Regions from separate parts of the Paenibacillus sp. FSL R5-0378 genome, predicted to be linked through region 3. Evidence: predicted binding sites of a transcription regulator. Region 3 holds the regulator's gene; each other region holds the start of a gene.
The links. Region 3 encodes Rex, which represses fermentation and respiration genes when NADH is low (regulators of the CRP and FNR family bind a similar motif). Its sites were predicted from a motif close to TTGTGAAATATTTCACAA; they were not measured.
Positions count from the first base shown of each region.

Region 1: MKY74_RS21530 (cytochrome ubiquinol oxidase subunit I) is a predicted target of Rex. The motif match lies at 1,551-1,568, and genes of this name have one in related genera.
Region 2: MKY74_RS23035 (nitrate/nitrite transporter) is a predicted target of Rex. The motif match lies at 1,485-1,502, and genes of this name have one in related genera.
Region 4: qoxA (cytochrome aa3 quinol oxidase subunit II) is a predicted target of Rex. The motif match lies at 1,819-1,836, and genes of this name have one in related genera.

Region 1 covers NZ_JBBPAY010000001.1:4,648,633-4,651,789, forward strand. Annotated here, with positions in the region: gene MKY74_RS21525 (cytochrome d ubiquinol oxidase subunit II) at 1-68, opposite strand, end outside; gene MKY74_RS21530 (cytochrome ubiquinol oxidase subunit I) at 65-1,429, opposite strand; gene MKY74_RS21535 (TetR/AcrR family transcriptional regulator) at 1,809-2,408, opposite strand; partial or broken gene gap (type I glyceraldehyde-3-phosphate dehydrogenase) at 2,630-3,157, shown strand, end outside.
Region 2 covers NZ_JBBPAY010000001.1:4,970,726-4,973,882, reverse strand. Annotated here, with positions in the region: gene MKY74_RS23045 (sensor histidine kinase) at 1-759, shown strand, start outside; gene MKY74_RS23040 (response regulator transcription factor) at 756-1,403, shown strand; gene MKY74_RS23035 (nitrate/nitrite transporter) at 1,564-3,117, shown strand.
Region 3 covers NZ_JBBPAY010000001.1:5,528,393-5,531,549, reverse strand. Annotated here, with positions in the region: gene dinG (ATP-dependent DNA helicase DinG) at 1-1,265, shown strand, start outside; gene MKY74_RS25525 (redox-sensing transcriptional repressor Rex) at 1,382-2,068, shown strand; gene MKY74_RS25520 (amidohydrolase) at 2,022-3,157, shown strand, end outside.
Region 4 covers NZ_JBBPAY010000001.1:6,518,800-6,521,956, reverse strand. Annotated here, with positions in the region: gene qoxB (cytochrome aa3 quinol oxidase subunit I) at 1-706, opposite strand, end outside; gene qoxA (cytochrome aa3 quinol oxidase subunit II) at 734-1,684, opposite strand; gene MKY74_RS30255 (HAD family hydrolase) at 2,110-2,832, shown strand; gene MKY74_RS30250 (DUF2339 domain-containing protein) at 2,986-3,157, opposite strand, start outside.

The sequences.
Region 1 (3,157 bases), 880 kb from region 3:
GCGATGATGATATATCCGTACAAAAACAACCAGAGCACGGAAATTCCAATCAATTCGTAATTCATCATGTGTGCTCACCCTTCAATGTTGATTTGTCGCTTGCACGCTGCGTCCACGTCTCCATCTCAACTTCAGCCGGATTGTTATAGAACATGCGACGAAGCACAAGAACACTAACGGTTCCCAATACGATGTATAGTAGAAGGAAAAAGAAAAAAAGGATCCTGACGCTTGGGGATGTCGTAGCCGCTTCCTCTACACGCATATATCCTCGGATAATCCAAGGCTGCCTGCCGAGTTCTGCGTAAAACCACCCCAGTTCAACTCCTAAAAAAGCAAGTGGTGCTCCTAATGCAATCATTCGCAGTATCCACTTGTTGAGTTCGTTACGCTTTTTCCAAAATACAAATAGGAAATACAGAAAGGAAATGCCTAAGAATAAAAATCCAATGGTTGCCATTAAATCGAAAAAATAATGAACCACGAGTGATGGTTGTTCATCGATAGGAAACTCATTAAGACCCGTTACTTCCGCATTGAAATCTCCAAAAGCCAAGAAACTCAGAAATTTGGGAAGGTGGAGTGCTCCTATAATTTCATGCTCAGCATTAAGCCATCCTAAAAATATCAAATCTGCGCCGCTTTCCGTTTCAAAATGCCATTCGGCAGCCGCAAGTTTTTCAGGTTGATGTTCGGCCAAAAACTTAGCGGATACGTCTCCGGCTAATGTGTTTACTAAACTGAACAACAAAACGACAGCCATCATCAGTTTTAAGGCTTTTTTGTGGTATACTGAAACCCCTTTTCGAAGTATTGCAAATGCTGCAACACCTGCCAGCAGAGCAGCTCCTGTTAAATAGGCCGAACTTAATACATGAAACACTTTGGAGAATGTTGCCGTACTCAGCATGGCTTGAACGGGGTCAACGGCTGTGAATTGTCCTCCTTCGAACGTAAATCCCCCTGGTTGATTCATAAATCCGTTAACTGTCGTGATAAATACTGCTGACATCCCTGCACCGACGACAACAGGAATCGTTAGTAACCAATGCATCATCGGGTTTTTAAATCGTTCCCACGTGTACAGATATATCCCAAGGAAAATGGCTTCAAAAAAGAAGGCGAACACTTCCATAAACAACGGAAGCGCAATAACATTTCCCGCAAGTTTCATGAAATTGGGCCATACCAAGGAGAGTTGTAACGAAATTGCTGTTCCTGTGACTACGCCTACTGCAACAGAGATAACGAACCCTCGTGACCACCTCTTTGCCATTAGAATATAATGAAGATCTTTCTTACGAATACCGATAAACTCGGCGAGTGAAATCATTAATGGAATACCCACGCCAAGTGTCGCGAAAATAGCGTGGAATCCTAGTGTCATTCCAGTCACGAGTTTACTCCATAGCACCGTATCGATTCCCATATTAACTTCCTCCCTTCCACGCTGTTCCTGTACACAAAATAAAAAATGAAAACATCAGGTTTAGACGTAAAACCTTACGACCTACGGGGGCTAACTTATGCTCTGCTCCTTCGTGAATAAAAAGAGAACTTTTTCACATAGTAAGTTGGCATTTCCCCAAATGTGTGAGAAATGCAGTTGAAAGATTACAAAACCTGATATTTAAAATTTATTATATATTCGACGTTTAGCCTTGCAATCGTGGTCACACCTTCTCCTCTAAACGTTCAAGTAAAAATCAATTCTTTCTTACAACTCCGTGAAAAATACAAAAACCACCCGTTTGGGCTATTGCATAAGACAGCTGCCCAATTCCCTTCCGATGTGCCAGTACACCAGATTAACAGGTCTTTAGGCAGCATTGCTGCAAATAGGATGAGAAGATTTGTGTATTCATTAGCATGTGCTTGTTATCCCCATCCAACTTGCTGAGTAAAATCCCTCCTTCCAACAAGGAAAATGTAAATGATGCTAGCGCATCCACATCCAGATCCTCCCTAAACTCCCCAGCTTGAATGCCGTCCCGAATAATACTTTTCATCATATCCAAGAAGGTATGCATCCCTTGCCTTGCCTGACCACAAAGCTCCGAATGAGTATCGTCACTTTCTACAGCTGTATTCTGCATGGGACATCCGCCAATAAATGGCGGATCGTCGACGACATTCTCATAGACACGAAAAAAAGCAACCAACTTTCCTGACGCAGACTGCTCTTGATCGACCGCTTCAGAAAATTTACTGGCGACCATACTGGCAGCATAATTGTAGGCTTCAAGCGCGATCTCGTCTTTACTGGCAAAATGTCGATAGATGCCCCCCTTCTTAATTCTTGTGTCGGCAATAATATCGTTTAGCGATGTACCGGCATATCCTCTCTGGTTAAAAATTTCAGCCGATTTCATAATGATGTGTTCCCTTGTTCTGTCCCCTTTTTTCATGAGCTCCTCCGTATGAACCGTATTTTATTTCATTTGTTTTAAACGAATTACCCAATTCGTCCTTGCAATTCACTCATATCATGCTAATATAAAAAATACCGATCGGTCTCTTTTCGCATTATACAGTAAGCCATTCCAGAATGAAATAGCGCTGGGTCATTTTTATTCCATTGCAGGCATCGGCTTGTTGGAATAAATAAAACTTATAGGGGGATTTTTCAGTGACTGTAAAAGTAGGTATAAACGGTTTTGGACGAATCGGACGACTCGCTTTTCGCCGAATTCAAGATGTGGAAGGCGTCGAGGTTGTAGCAATTAACGACCTTACGAACGCTAAAATGTTAGCACATCTGCTCAGATATGATACGACGCAAGGCACTTTTCACGGTGACATTGAAGTCCATGACGGAACCTTCAAAGTAAACGGCAAAGAGGTTAAGGTTTTGCTAAGCGGAATCCTGAAGATCTTCCTTGGGGTGAGCTTGGCGTTGATATTGTTCTCGAATGTACAGGCTTCTTCACCACAAAAGAAAAAGCCGAGCTTCACCTGAAAGGCGGAGCGAAGAAAGTCGTCATTTCCGCCCCTGCTACAGGCGACATGAAGACGATCGTATACAACGTGAACCATGACACCCTGGACGGAACGGAAACCGTCATTTCCGGCGCTTCCTGCACAACCAACTGCCTGGCCCCTATGGCTAAAGCTCTGCACGACAAGTTCGGTATCCAATCCGGGCTGATGACGACCA
Region 2 (3,157 bases), 560 kb from region 3:
CATACCATTGACGAGGAGCGGGGAATCCGCGTGCTCATGCTGTTGGACCTGACTAAACAGCAGAAGACGCAGGAGATGCTCCAGCGCTCGAATCTGCTGAAATACGTCATTAAAGCGCAGGAGGACGAGCGAAAGCGGATTTCCCGGGAACTGCATGACAGTGTCGCCCAGGAGCTGCTCAGCTCGCTTGTGGACCTGCGCGTGGTCAAATATATGGAGGTTGGCGAAGATGTACTGAAGAAGCTGCAGCAGACCGAAGTGTCGCTGACGCGGCTGCTGGACGACATCCGCCATTTGTCCGTGGAGCTGCGGCCGGCCTCGCTCGATGACCTGGGGCTGGAAGCGGCGTTCCGCTCGCATTTCAAATGGATCGAGAAAAACTACGGCCTGCTCGTCGATTTCTCGGCGGAGCTGTCCGCAGCCCGATACGGCAGCGAGATCGAGACCGTGGTCTACCGCGTATGCCAGGAAGCCGTCCTGAACGCGCTGAAATACGCCGGTACCGACGAGGTGTACGTCCGGTTATGCGAAGAGGACGGAGTCCTTCAGCTGACCGTCAAGGATGACGGAACAGGATTCAATATGAATGAGAATGAAGCCAAGGGCACCGGCCTTGGCCTATACGGGATGCGTGAGCGCGCCGAGCTTGTCGGCGGCCAGTTCATGCTGTATTCGGCCATCGGCGGAGGGACAAAGGTGGAGCTGCGCATTCCGTGTTCAGAGGATAACGAGAGGGAGAGGGAGACCGATACACGATGAAAATTGTCATAGCGGATGATCATGCGGTGGTCCGGAGCGGCTTTTCCATGATTCTGAACTACCAGGAGGATATGGAAGTCGTCGCGACGGCCGCTGACGGCATGGAGGCTTACGCCATGGTAGCCAAGCACCAACCGGACGTGCTGCTGATGGACCTCAGCATGCCTCCGGGCGAGAGCGGCCTGATTGCCACGGGCAAGATCAGCAATGATTTTCCGAATACGAAAATACTTATCCTCACCATGTATGATGACGATGACTATTTGTTCCATGTGCTGAAAAACGGCGCCTCCGGTTACGTGCTCAAAAACGCGCCGGATGAAGAGCTGGTCTCGGCCATCCGGATGGTGCACAAGGGAGGAACCTACATCCATCCGCAAATGGCCACGTCCCTGGTTCGGGAGTATATTAAAAAGGACAGCGAGAGCGCGGACAACGATCCGTTTAACAGCCTCTCCCCCCGGGAAATCGAGATTTTGCCGCTCATCGCCAAAGGCTACGGCAACAAAGAGATTGCGGAGAAGCTGTATGTCTCCGTCAAAACGGTGGAGGCCCATAAGGCCAAAATTATGGAGAAGCTGAACCTGAAAAGCCGGCCGGAGCTGGTGGAGTATGCACTAAAGAAAAAACTGCTGGATTTCTAGCATTTTTAAGGATACCGGGTGTTCCAGCCACAGAATATAGGGAAGTTCCCCTGACGAATTCAGGGAACTTCCCTATTATCTTTGTGAATATCGTCACGTACAATAAGGCATGGGGATCAATGAAGTCAGCCATTTATCATGTTCAGAAAAGGTGGTTGAAATGATCAAAAAAGCGCAGCTGCCGCTGCAGACGATGAATTTGGTGCTTGGATTTATGGTATGGGTCATCATTTCCGCATTGCTGCCGTTCATTCGGGAGGACATATCCATCCCGGCCGACCGGCTGGCGATCCTGACCGCGATCCCGGTGGTGCTGGGCTCGGTGCTCCGTTTGCCGCTGGGATACTACGCCAACGTCCTGGGTGCACGGATCGTGTTTATCGCAAGCTTTATTCTGCTGCTGTTCCCGGTTTATTTTATCAGCACGGCCACATCCTTTACGCATCTTGTGATCGGCGGCCTGTTCTTGGGTATCGGAGGAGCCGTCTTCTCGGTAGGTGTCACCTCGCTCCCTAAATATTATTCGAAAGAAAAGCTGGGCTTGGTCAATGGAATTTATGGAATGGGCAATGTCGGTACAGCCATTACCACCTTTGCCGCACCTGTCATTGCTACGCAAATCGGGTGGGAGCGTACCGTCCAGCTGTATTTAATTCTGCTGCTCGCGTTTGCGGTGCTGAACGTATTCCTGGGTGACCGCAAAGAAACGAAGGTCAAAACGCCGCTCATGGAGCAGATCAAAGGCGTCTATAAAAACGATAAGCTGTGGTATTTTTCATTGTTCTATTTCATCACCTTCGGTTCGTTCGTTGCGTTTACGGTTTACCTTCCCAACTTCCTGGTTACGAATTTTGAGCTGGCGAAGGTGGATGCGGGGATGCGCACGGCCGGTTTCATCGTGGTGGCGACCTTCCTGCGACCGGTGGGCGGGTGGCTGGCGGACCGTTTTAAGCCGCTGTTCCTGTTAATGGGTGTATTCGTCGGACTTACGATTGCAGCCATCATCTTGGCGTTCTCTCCGTCGATCGGCCTCTATACCGTGGGTTGCTTAACCATCGCGGTAGGCGCCGGACTTGGCAACGGGATCATTTTTAAACTGGTGCCGCTGTATTTCAACAAGCAGGCGGGGATCGTGAACGGGATCGTGTCCATGATGGGCGGCCTTGGCGGCTTCTTCCCGCCGCTGATGCTTTCCTTCATTCATTCGGTGACCGGGCAGTATTCCATCGGGTTCATGGCGCTATCCCAGGTAGCGCTCGCCAGCCTCGTCATCGTTGTCTGGATGTTTTATCAAGATAAACTGGCCGTTTCCTCGGAGGTGTTCAATTCCACAGGGCAAGGCATTCTCGTGACGGACCTGAGCGGAAAGATCCATGCCGTGAACCCGGCATTCACGAAGCTGACGGGCTACACGGAGGAGGAAGTGATCGGCAAAAATCCGAGCATCCTGAAGTCCGGCCGTCAATCCGGTGATTTCTACAGCACCATGTGGGCGGAAATCAAGGAGCGGGGAAGCTGGCAGGGGGAGATCTGGAACCGGCGAAAAAATGGCGAGGAGTATTTAGAGTTATTAATCATTAATGCAGTTAAAGATGATGCCGGAGACGTTATCCAATATGTCGGAACGTTCAGCGATATTACGAACAAGCCTACAAACGACCGCTATGGAGGCGGAAGCTCAAAGCTGAAAAGCAGTCCGCAGCTGCAAGGATAAAGCGGGCTGAAGCATGTACGGCTATACGAAGGAGGAAGGA
Region 3 (3,157 bases):
GCGAGGATTTGGTCGATGTCAAAGAGCACTGGGACAAGCTGAGCGAATTGCTCTTCGGCCTGCTTCCGGAACGGAGCGACGCTGCTCCCGGCGACGGCGGCCAGTATACGCTGCGCCTTCAGCCGGGGAAAAAGCCGAAAGAGTGGGAGACGCTGGCGGCGCTCGAAAACCAGATCTTTGTCACGATAGGGGAAATCGTCCGCAAAGGCGAAAAGATGCTGGCCGAATACAAGGAGGAGCAGGATGATTATGGTTCCGACAGCCTGATCACCGATATCGGCGGGCTGCTCAAGGACCTCAGCTCCGAGCGGGAGAATCTCCGCTTCTTTATGACGCTGAACGACGAAACCGTCGTGTACTGGATGGAAGCGAGCGGCCATTTCCGCAGCAAATCGCTCCAGCTGTACGCTGTTCCGGTTGACGTCAGCAAGCAGCTCAAGGAGCTGTTTTTTGATAAGAAAAAGAGCGTCATCCTAACGTCCGCCACCTTATCCGTAGATAAATCGTTCCAGTATATGATCGATAACCTTGGGCTGCAGGAGGACCAGGACAGCGGACGCCTTGTGACGGTCCAGCTTCCGTCCCCGTTCCGGTACAGGGACCAGGCGCTGCTCGTCATTCCGCGGGATTTTCCAAGCGTGAAGGGAAGCGTCGGGGACGCCCTGTTTGTCGAAACGCTGGCCCGCTCACTGGCGGACGCCGCGATCGCGACCCACGGCCGGATGCTGGTGCTGTTCACCTCGTACCGCATGCTGCGTCAGGTATACGAGCCGCTGAAAGAAGCCCTCGCACAAAGCGACATCGCCGTGCTTGGACAGGGCGTAGACAGCGGCAGCCGCACGAAGCTGATCCGGCGGTTTACGGACAGCAGCGCTTCGGTGCTGCTTGGAACGAGCAGCTTCTGGGAAGGCGTGGACATCCCGGGTGAAGCGCTGACTTGCCTGGCCATCGTCCGGCTCCCGTTTCAGCCGCCGAACCATCCGCTGGTGGAAGCGAAGAGCGAGCTGCTGCAGCGCCAGAAGAAGAACCCGTTCATGAAGCTGTCGGTCCCGCAGGCCGTCATCCGCTTCAAGCAGGGCTTCGGGCGGCTGGTCCGCACCGCCCATGACCGGGGCATCGTCATCGTATACGATACGCGCGTTATCGAATCGTATTACGGGAAGTACTTCCTGTACTCGCTGCCTGGACCGAAAATGGAGCATATGCAGACAGACCAGATGGTTCCGCGCATCTCTGAATGGCTTCATCAGGACGGTGTGTCTTAAATGAGTCCATTAGATAGATTGAACTAAAGCGGTTAGAACAGGAAATTCAATGCAAAACTTTAGTTCAATCTATATAACCAAATAAATATTCAAGCCGTTCAATAGGGGGAACATGCATGAAATCGGAGAAAATATCCGAGGCGGTTGTCCGCAGATTGCCTATATATCTTAGATATCTAAATGAGCTGAACAAGCGGGAGGTGGCCACAGTCTCCTCCCAGGAGCTCGGGCAGAAGCTGGATCTCAACCCGGCGCAGATCCGCAAGGATTTGGCGTATTTCGGGGATTTTGGCCGTAAGGGGATAGGGTATGACGTGTCCTATCTCATCGAGAAGATCCGTCAAATTCTGAATTTGGATCAGCAGATCAACGCGGTGCTGGTCGGAGCGGGGAATCTTGGTCAAGCTTTGTCCAACTATAACTTTTACCTGAAGGAAAATATGAAGATCGTGGCCGTGTTTGACGCCAATCCGTCCAAAATCGGCACACGGATCAACACCTTGACGGTACAGGCCATGGATGAGCTGAAAGAAACGATACAAAGCAAAAATATCCGGATCGGGATCATTACCGTCCCGGATTTCGAAGCACAAAACGTCGCCGATCAGCTGATTGCGGCCGGGATCGAGGCGATTCTGAATTTTGCGCCGACGATTCTGAAGGCGCCGGCTAGCATCCGGATCCATGCTGCCGATTTTACGACGGATTTGCTCAGCCTCGCTTATTATTTGAACAACGGAAAGGACGACACGGAAGATGACGGACAATTTGAAGAGCTCCAGCAGCCGGAGCGCCAATCCTAAATGGGCCATCAAGAACGGCAGCTTTGCCGTTTTGCGGCCGGAGCAGCCGGTATTATACGGCTGGATGGTCATTGAGGGCGACCGCATCACCTATATCGGTGAAGAGGAGCCGCAGCTGGAGGAGGGCGTACAGGTCGTCGACGGCACGCATTTATTTTTTATGCCGGGCCTGATCAACACCCATGGACATACCGCCATGTCGCTGCTGCGAGGTTACGGAGATGACATGGTGCTCCAGGAATGGCTGCAGGAAAAAATGTGGCCGATGGAAGCGAAATTCACGTCCAGTGACGTCTACTGGGGGACTTCGCTGTCCGTGCTTGAAATGCTGAAGGGCGGCACGACGACGTTCCTCGATATGTACGATCATATGGATCAGGTGGGCAAAGTGGTGACTGAATCCGGCATGCGCGCTGCCCTGACCCGCGGTGTCATCGGTCTGTGCCCGGAGGATGTGCAGCGGCACAAGCTGAACGAAGCCATTCAGTTCGCCAAGGACTGGCACGGGCAGGCAGACGGCCGGATCACGGCGATGATTTCTCCGCATGCCCCGTACACATGCCCTCCTGATTTTATCGAGAAGTTCGTTCAGGCGGCGCATGACCTGGATCTGCCGATGCATACGCATATGTCGGAGACCAAGGCGGAAGTGGAGCAGAATGTACGCGATTATGGAACGCGTCCGGCGATTCATTTGGAGAAGCTCGGCATGTTCTCACGGCCGACGATTCTGGCACACGCGGTCCATTTAACAGACGAGGAAATCGACATTTTGGCGAAGCATCACGTGACGGTATCACACAACCCTGGCAGCAACCTGAAGCTGGCGAGCGGTGTGGCCCGCGTTACCGACATGATGCAGGCAGGCATTACGGTTTCCCTGGGAACCGACAGTGCGGCGAGCAACAACAATTTGGACATGTTTGAAGAAATGCGCCTTGCCGCTTTGATACATAAGGGCGTCTCGGGAGATCCGACGGCGGTTCCCGCGGCGGAAGCACTGCGTATGGGCACGATCTACGGAGCCCAATCCTTGTTCCTGAAGGGAGTCGGTGCACTTGAGGCCGGGATGAAGGCGGATTTTATCGC
Region 4 (3,157 bases), 990 kb from region 3:
CGAACAGGATGATAACGTTCGTAATCAGGACGGACCAGGTAAACATCGGCATGCGCATCAGTCTCATGCCTGGCGCACGCATTTTCAGAATCGTTACGATAAAGTTGACACCGGTCATCAGCGTACCGATACCGGAAATCTGAAGGGCCAGAGAGTAGAAGTTGTTACCTACGGTCGGGCTGAACTCCAGGCTCGCCAGCGGGAAGTAAGCGGTCCAGCCGGCATCCGGCGATCCCCCGATGACGAAGGAAATGTTGAACAGCATCGCTCCGAAGAAGAACATCCAGAAGCTGACGGCGTTCAGTCTAGGGAAAGCTACGTCGCGCGCCCCGATTTGCAGCGGAACGACAACGTTCATAAGTCCGATAACGAACGGCATCGCCATGAACAGGATCATGATAACGCCGTGCGTTGTAAAGATTTCGTTATAGTGCTGCGCATCCAGAAACTTCATTTCCGGAGCCGCGAGCTGCGTACGCATCAGCAGGGCGTCGACCCCGCCGCGGAACAGCATGATGAGTGCGGACAGGATATACATGACCCCGATCCGCTTATGGTCAACCGTTGTGAGCCATTCGCGCCACAGATAGCCCCACTTTTTAAAATAGGTCAGGCCGATCAGGATGGCGAGGGAAACGACGACGATACTGACCATGGCAGCATAGATCATCGGCTCACCGGTAACAAAAAATTCGTCCCATTTCATGCAGGTAGGTCTCCTTTCCAGTAGATGTTAGTTTCCATGTTCCATGGACCCCATATCTTCCATATTGCTCATATCCGAATGATCCATCGTTTCCGAGCCGGAATCTTTGTCACTGCTGCCGCTGCCGTGATGCCCTTCGGACATATCCATTTCAGGCGGCGGGTTGAACCCGAGATGCGTGGAAGAGAAGGATTCCCGTCCAACGTAGGAGGTTTTCAGCAGCGCGTTAAATTTGTCCTCAGTCAATTGAGGCGCGGTTTTCTTCACGTCGTCGACCCATTTGCTGAAGTCTCCGGCGCTCATGGACTGTACCTCAAACTCCATCTGCGCATAGCCTTTACCGGAGAAGTTGGAGTTACGTCCCATGAAAGAACCCGGTGTGTCGGCCAGCAGGTGAAGCGTGTTGACCATGTCGCTCATGGCGTACTTCTGTCCGCCAAGCTGCGGCACCCAGAAGCTCGTAATCGGTCCGTAAGAATACAGGCGGAACTCGATCGGGCGGTTTGTAGGAATATTCACATAGTTCACCGTTTCAACGCCTTCTTCAGGGTAACTGAAGTGCCATTTCCAGTTGGACGATGCGGCATAGATAACAAGCGGCTTCTGATCCTCGTAACCGGCAGGAACACTTTCCACCGCACTGGTCGTTTTGACCGTGACAACCGATAGAATGGCCACAATGATAACCGGAATCGCAATCCAGGTGAACTCGAGCCATTTGTTACCTTCTATATGAGGCGGGATATAATCGTCACTGGTTTTGCTTGCCCGGTATTTGGTCAGCATGATGATGTACAAGATGTAAACAACAATCAAGACGAAAGCCATCATCAGGATGGAGAAAATAATCGTGCTGGATTGCGTTTTTGCCTGCGGACCTTTCGGATCTAGCACGATGAGTGACGACGAGTCGCATCCGCTAAGCAGCAACATGATGGATACAAATAAACCAAAAAATAACCATCTTTTTTTCTTCACAGTGAGCTCCTTTCTAGCGTTACATGTAGCTGAATTGGTCTAAAAATAATGAACCTTATAGCCATAGCTTAGTAATCCGGGGGAACGAAAACAAATGCAACAAAAGTAATAAATGTAAATCATTTACAGATATTCTGTGAACATCTTCACATGATTTTTAAAAAAACCTCAAATTGTGCGAAAAATCACTGTAATCGCGGAAAATCGGGGATTTTCATTTTTGTTCAAAATTGCACAAGGCTTTGTCAATGTTGCCAGTTTCGTCACAATTGAAAGGGCTTATCATAAGCCGTTATCCGGATTTTTTCCTGCTGAAACAGCGGCTGAGGCGTCCCAAAAGCCCGCTGTATGGTACAATATGAGGGCTAATGCGGGCAGCAGCCGGCATGTGATCGCGGACTAGGCAGATGGGGGAGAACAAGAAAATGGGTGAACAAAGAGCGGTATTTTTTGACGTGGACGATACGCTGTATGACCATCTGGAACCGCTGCGGCAAGCGCTCGATCGCTTGATATCGCCGCCGGACGGCTTTCCTTATGAACAAGTATACCACCGGTTCCGGCATTACAGCGACTTGCTGTCGGCCCGGCATGGACATGTGAATGATCCGGCGAATGCGGGGGATCTGGAGGACATGCGCGAGCAGCGGATTCAGCTGGCCCTTGCGGAGTTCGGCATCGACGTGGACCGGGAGCAGGCGGCTGCGATTCAGGCGGCCTATTTGGAGGGGCAGTTCGACATTCGCCTGTTTCCGGGGGCGCAGGAGCTGATCCGGGAGCTCCAGGAGCGGGGCGATGTGGTCGGCGTGATCACCAATGGCCCGAAGGAACACCAAATGAACAAAGTCCGTGCGCTTGGGCTGGACAAGCTGGTGGGCTTGGACCGGGTATTCGTGTCCGGAGCGGTGGGCATGGACAAGCCGGATCCCCGGCTGTTCCGGTATGTGAACGAGGCGACGGAAACGGAGCCTGGGGCAAGCTGGTACATCGGCGACTCCTGGAACAACGACGTTATCGGCGCGCTGGAGGCGGGGTGGACATCAGTTTGGTTTAACCATCGGAAGGTCGAGCCATTTGCGACCGGACATCAGCCCCATCATATTCTGGGGGGATACGGGGAGCTGAGATCTGTTCTGCTGGGCGGTTAGCGGGTGGTTGGCTGTTATCATGAAAAAAAGGGTGCCTGCATCCATCGGGGATGTGCAGGCACCCTTTATTTTGGAAATCGACAAGCATGACTGCCGTGTATCGCGTCTTGAATGGAGCTGAATAACGTTCGTGCGGCGCAGTCATGGCCGTATTTATTCCGGCGGAAGCGACGGTGGTCCCGGCGGAGGTCCCGGTGGGGCTTCGGGATCGGCCCCTTTGCGTTTGTACAAAATTCGGGAAACGGCGATCCCGGCGACGCCCAGACCGATGAACAGGATCGCCCGCACGGCCAGCGACACGCCTGGCAGGTCGAAGAAGATGACC